Regions from separate parts of the Arthrobacter sp. GAS37 genome, predicted to be linked through region 1. Evidence: riboswitches for the same ligand, from Rfam matches in the RefSeq annotation. Region 1 holds a riboswitch; the other holds the start of a gene.

Evidence for each region. Region 1 has a riboswitch for cyclic di-AMP ahead of ABH924_RS03970 (NlpC/P60 family protein). Riboswitches for the same ligand answer to the same signal wherever they lie in the genome.
Region 2: another riboswitch for cyclic di-AMP. It lies ahead of ABH924_RS14260 (hypothetical protein); the one in region 1 lies ahead of ABH924_RS03970 (NlpC/P60 family protein).

The regions. Positions count from the first base shown of each region.
Region 1 covers NZ_JBIYDB010000003.1:65,248-68,403, reverse strand. Annotated here, with positions in the region: gene ABH924_RS03980 (metal-dependent transcriptional regulator) at 1-137, shown strand, start outside; cyclic di-AMP (ydaO/yuaA leader) riboswitch at 264-471, shown strand; gene ABH924_RS03975 (M23 family metallopeptidase) at 474-1,292, shown strand; cyclic di-AMP (ydaO/yuaA leader) riboswitch at 1,422-1,604, shown strand; gene ABH924_RS03970 (NlpC/P60 family protein) at 1,610-2,374, shown strand; gene ABH924_RS03965 (HNH endonuclease) at 2,623-3,123, shown strand.
Region 2 covers NZ_JBIYDB010000016.1:77,607-80,762, forward strand. Annotated here, with positions in the region: gene ABH924_RS14255 (PucR family transcriptional regulator) at 1-640, shown strand, start outside; gene ABH924_RS14260 (hypothetical protein) at 713-1,726, opposite strand; cyclic di-AMP (ydaO/yuaA leader) riboswitch at 1,729-1,879, opposite strand; gene ABH924_RS14265 (flavin-containing monooxygenase) at 2,018-3,121, opposite strand.

The DNA.
Region 1 (3,156 bases):
AGGGCGGAATCCGCCCCGGAGCCAGGGTTTCCCTGGAACGTGTGGGGGAGTACATCTCCGTTCGCGTGCCCAATATCGACGGCGCGCTGGAGCTGCCGCCTGAGGTAGCCTCGCACGTGTTTGTCACGGTCGCCTAGCCGGCCTGGCGAGGCGGCCAGCAAAGATAACGAAATTATTACCGCGGGGGCTTAATCCCCTATAGTTTATTACTGGCGCCGATACCAAAGCGTTACCTGATCCGAAGCCGAGTTCTGCCAGCGGATCAGGTGGATTAGTCCATTCACTGGCAGAAGCGGAGGAACCACCATCGGCTGTCGAAAGACGGCCTTGGGGTGAAGTCCGCAGCGGAAGTGCAAACAGCGCAGGGCCCCTTCGGTAGCTCTGCGCTTCGCGCCCTTCACGCGGACCGGGTCCACGATCTCTCTGGCCCGAATCCGACAGCTAACTTCGCAGGCTTGCCAGAGAGGAAAACCTTGACTACGCAGAACACCAGGGGCCGCAGGCGCGCGTCCGGTCCTACTGCTGAGCTGCGGAGCACAAGCGCCGTCGAGCACGATCGGCCCCGCGATCCCCATCGCGAACTTCGCCGCCGCAAGGGTCCTTTGCGGCAGATAGCCGAGTTCGCTGCGGCGAGCGGGGCGGGACAGAAGGCCGGAGTGGCCCTTGCCGCGACGGGCCTCATCCTGACGGTCGCCATGCCGGGCACCGGCGCCATGACGGCCACGGCCGAATCGAACCAGGCCGCCTCGGCGGTGGGCACCCAGCCTGAGATTCCGGCCGCGGCAAGCGCCACGATCGACTTCAGCCGTGCTGCGGTTTCCACCACGGCGGATCCGGACAGCAAACTCAAGCAGCTCTTGAGTGCGCAGTCCGTCGGCACCATCAAGACGTCGTCCTCCAAAGGCACCCTGGGGGCGCCGCTGGACACACTGACCACGGCCTCGCCTTTCGGCTATCGTGTGAATCCCATCACGGGCGGCTTGGGGGAGTTCCACCGGGGCCAGGACTTCGTGGCCCAGTGCGGCACCCAGGTCCATGCCGCCGCCGCCGGCAAGGTCACTTTCGCTGGCTGGCATCCGTATGGCGGCGGAAACCGCATTGTGGTGGACCACGGCAACGGCCTGGAAACCACGTACAACCATTTGTCTTCGTTCAACGTCCAGGTGGGCCAGACGGTCAGCCGCGGCGATGTCATCGCATTGAGCGGCACCACCGGCGCCTCTACGGGCTGCCACCTCCATTTTGAAGTCATGGTCAACGGCGACGTCGTTGACCCCCTGGGCTGGCTGTAGCCAATCCGATGGAAGCCTCTCGCATGCTTGTCACGCTCCGTGACCTGAATGTGACATTGAGCCAAAACTCATGTACCGTCTAAGACGCATCAACTTTTAGAGAGTTGATGCACTCGAGTGGATTGCCTAGCTCTGCCACTGCTCGAGGTTCCGTTCGCAAAACATCGTCTGGCAGAGGCGGGGGACCCACTTTTGGTCATCTTCACCGATGGCCTTGGGGTTAAGTCGCACAACTTCCGAGAGGGAGAAGTGTGGCCGGATGACTCCCATCCGAATCCGACAGCTTACCTCGCGGGCATAGGGAGAGGCCTCTTAACGTGTCTTCACGCTCTACTGTTGCGCGCCACCGTGCCGCGGTCACCAAGACCAACTCGCTTGCCGTTATCGCTAAGACTGTCGGCAGCAACGCCGGTGGCGTAGGCCGTCAGGCAGCTGTTATCGCAGCTGCTTCAGGTCTGGTGCTCACTAGCGGTATTGCAGCCAACGCTGCAGAAACCAACGTCCCTCGCGAGTCCACTTCGACCTCCGCCCTGGAAGTCCAGTCCATCGCCCAAGCCAGCATTTCGGCCGACTCCTCCGTCGCCATCAAGTACGAGCGCCCGGCGGTCTCTACCGAGGCTGCTCCGGTTGTCGCAGCTCCGGTTGCCACGCAGGAAGCTGCTCCGGCTACGCAGGCTGCAACGGGTGCCGCTACCGGCTCCTCGACGCTCTCTGTCACCGCTGCTGTTTCACCTGCAACGAAGGTTGCCAGCGGCAAGGGCGCAGCAATTGCTGCCGCAGCTTACGCACAGCTTGGCGTTGCCCAGGACTGCACCGCCCTGGCTTCGAACTCCCTGGCCGCTGTTGGGATCAACTTCCACGGCTGGCCGGCAGACTACCTCTCTCTTGGCCGTACGGTCAGCGCCGCTGAAGCGCAGCCGGGAGACTTGGTCTACTACCAGAACGGTGGCATGGGCATGGCCCACATCGCCGTTTACGTCGGCAACGGCATGGCAGTCCACGGCGGCTGGAACGGTGGCACCACCGCCCTTTACAGCGTCAATGTCGGCTCCGGCCCGGTCTTCATCCGCGTTGGTGGCTAAATAGCTCCGGTTACATAGCTTCACTGGAACATCCCCGCTGGTCCGCCCGCGGGGATGTTCTGTTTTAACCAGCATGCGCTATGTGTCCGGCACGTGAACTTTGACCGACACTGCGCTGGAACTCCGGCAAGGATTCGTTGATCTGGCCTCCGAGTGTTTACTCTTAGGTTGTCGATCCACAGCCCGTACATGCAGAGGGCAGCCGGCCCTCGCGCCCCTGACGGGTGCGGCCGTGAAGAGGTACGTGCATGCGCACACTCGTTCTGAATGCTGGATATGAACCGCTGGCGGTAGTAACCTTCCGCCGGGCGCTGGTCCTTGTGCTCACCGGAAAAGCGAGCGTAGTGGCCGAAGGCGACGAGCCTGTCGTCGGGCCGCAGGAGATTCTCGGACGTCCCTCCGTGATTCTGCTCAATCGCTACATCCGGCCGAGGTACAACACCATCACGGCGGTTACACGCCGCGGCGTCTTGCGCCGTGACGGTCACCGCTGCGCCTATTGCGGGAAAGCAGCCCACACCATTGACCACGTCCACCCCAAATCCAGGGGCGGCGCGGATTCCTGGGAAAACCTGGTGGCAGCGTGCTTGCGCTGCAACAACGCCAAGAGTGACCACACTCCAGCCGAGATGGGCTGGAAACTGAGGTTCACGCCGGCGGCGCCCACCGGGACTATCTGGCAGATCAAGGAGCTTGAGAAACCTGCGCCCGCATGGGATCCCTTCCTCCTGCCTGAATCGGCGGCCTGAACCGGAATTGAGCCTGCTTCCCGGGTAATCTGG
Region 2 (3,156 bases), on a different contig from region 1:
TCCGATCGCGGCTACCCTGACGCACCGTTCCGCCGCGCTGCAGGCAACTATCGGGGTCGATTCCGTGCTTTTCAGCGCCGGCACCGAGACGCACTCGGTCCTGTTGTTCCGCGAAACCGGCGGACGGGCGGAGCATGCCCAAGTCTTGGTCCACTATCAGCTGGAACTCGCCAAGCGCGCCGGCCGGAAGGTGGACCGCGTCATTCTCGGCATCAGCGAGCCGTTTTCAGTCATCCGGCAGCTGGGCCGGGCGTACCGGCAGTCGAAGCTCGCGGCCCAGGCTGCCGCCGTCGATCCTCCACTCGGAGAGCTCGTGGACAGCCGCTCGGCCGGGATTTACCAATTGTTCGAACGGCTACAGGCGCCCGGTGGCTGGGACGATTCGGGCTCGGCACATTTCCAGGAGATCGAGGATGCTGACCGCAACGGCGAGCTGCTGCCCTTGCTCGAACTCCTCTATGACAGCGACGGCTCCGTGCAGGACGTGGCTGGGAAGCTCCACCTGCATCGGAGCAGCATTTACAACCGGCTGGCCAGGGTCCGCCAGCTTATCGGTGCTGACCCGCTGAATGGCGCGACCCGGCTCGAACTCCACGCAACGCTCAAAGCGCGCCGCTGGGCGGGCCGTCCGCGGATTTGAAGCCGCTGGTACCGGAAGCCGCGCTGGCTTACTTGTTGAACTCGACGGCAGACTTTCGATGCTGTCCCATCCTCACTGCAGGGCCTTGGTTGCTGCGTCCAAAATCGACCCAAGATCCACGCCGGGTTGGGTGGGCTGTGGCGTGGGACTAGGACTGGTCGGGGTCCGCGGCTTCCAAGAACCTGTGGGCGCGGGGGAGGGCGTGCCGGTCTGGGGCGGAGTCGGGGTTGGGGTGGTTGGCCCTGTCGGAGCCGGGGTGGGAGCCGGGGTGGGGGTCGTTGGCCCGGTCGGAACCGGATTGGAAGGAACAGGCACCGGGGTAAGGCTTGGGGGCAGTGCTGACGGGACGGCAGGAACCTGGACGGAGATCGACGGTGCCGAGACACTCGACGGTTCGACAGCGGCGGGTCCTTGCGGCGAATGTTGCGCCGGGCCCGCGGAGGTCTGGCCGGACTTGGCGCTTGGGGTAGCTGCAGAAGGTGATGCAGCAGCGCTGGGGGAAGTACTTGCCGCCGCGGAAGGAGCGCCGGATTGCGTGGAGTCTTTGTTGTCCGCGCTCGCAGCGTCCTGGGCTCGGGATTCCTGACCGAAGAAAGGCAACTCAAGGGCTTGGCCCAGGGAACCGGCGGTCAACAAGATGCCTAGGGCACCTGCAACCACTGCCATTCGATTGCTCATCGTCCGGATGCTGGCGGCCTTCTTGAGGACGGCGTGTGGTTCCCGGCTGAAGGACGAACCGGTGAACGATGCCGGACCGACGGCGGCACGGGGTGTCGCCGGGAGTGCCGTTGTGGCTGCCTTCTCAGGTTTGGCTTGCTCAGCTGTCGCAGCAGTCACCGTCGGAATGGCGGCGGTTTCGCTGGCTTGGGAAGCCCGCTTCCGTTCGGCTGCGCGGGCGGCCGCGCGCGTGGTGGGCGCCGCCGTCGTCCGGGTTGCCGCGCGGGTGGGTTCCGCTGTCGAACTCAAAGGTTCAGTAGCCGGTGCCGCGATGAACGGTTCGCTGTCTTTGGCCCGACGACGTCCGGTTGGTTTGGTGCTCTCGCCCGCCACTTCGGCACGGCGAGGCTGATCCATGATTGGGGACATGGTGATTGCCTCTCAACGCCTTCGAGGTTAGCTGTCGGGTTCGGACGAGGCCGTCCGGCCGCGCGTGGCGGCTTCACCCCGAGGGCCTGTGGAGAAGTAGGCCCGGAGACTCTGGGTCCCCCGTCTCTGCCGCGGGTCTGGCGGATTCCGGGTTGCGGCAGAGCTCGGCGTCAACCCGGAAGCGGCCCATTTGGGGATTGGGTCGCCCCTCGACGCTACAACAGCCGGCACGCAAAGTCACATTTGAATAACGGGCGGGGTAACCGGTTTTTGCCAAGAACTTCCGCGAGCCTAGTCCCGCGGACCTTCAGTCTGCCCGGCGATGAGTCCTGCGACGTGTTCGGCGTCGCGGCCGACCCCGCCCACGAGGCCCGAGGTCAGCCCGTATTGGAAGGGCATGCCCACGAAGAACAGCCCTGGCAGTTGTTCAACGGCGCCCCGGCAAGTGAGCGGCCAGCCGTCCTCATCCGCGGGAAGTCCTCGGATCCAGCCAAAGTCCGGTTGGTAACCGGTAGCCCAGATCACCGTGGACACCGGGATCGCGTGGCCTTCGTCGGTCAGGGGTTGGCCCTTGCGGGTGCCCGTCAGCCGTGGCAGGCGGGTGACTCCCGCGGCGTCGAGCTCTCGGGTGGAGGCCCGGATCAGCGGCGCGCCGTGCTTCGTGAACCCGACCGCGACTTTGCGGCCGATAGGGGTGGATCTGTTCAATACCTTGTGGATGAAGAGCCACCAAAGCCCGCCGGCGTATCGCGTTACGGGGCTTGGAATGTGGAAGGGAGGGGTTCCGGCAATGTAGGTGCGGTGGGTAGGTGCGAGCTCCAGGGCGATTTCGACGCCGGAGGTGCCGGAGCCGACCACCAGGACATCTCCGGGTGGAACCGAGTCCTGGTTGGTGTATTCCGCTCCGTGGAGTTGGTGGATGCCGGGATCCAGATCCTCGGCGAACGCCGGGATCCTTGGCTGCGCGTTCGGGCCCGTGGCAACAACAACGTTCTTGGCCAGGATCGACCCGGAGCCTGACTGTACTCGGAACCGGCCGTCCTCCCGCTCGATGCCGGTGACGTGGGCACCATGGCGTACCGGGAGTTCCCAGTTCCTGGCGTACTCCTCAAGGTATTCGGCCATGGCGTCTTTTCCGGGAAAGCTGCCTCGGGCGGCGGGAAATAGCATGCCGGGCAGGGAATCGTGCTGCGCCGGGGTGAAGAGCCGCAAGGAATCCCATCGGTTCCGCCACACGTCGCCGACGCGGGCCTGCGAGTCCAGGATGAGGAAGTCTTGCCGGTGTTTCTTCAGGTGGAATCCGGTGGCGAGCCCTGCCTGCCCGGCGCCCACAACCACGGTGTTCACTGGCTCATTGCTGTCCATCGCGAAGCCTCCTGAGGTGTTCGAGGTCATTAGAATAGCATTCCAGTCACTAGAATGCTATTCTT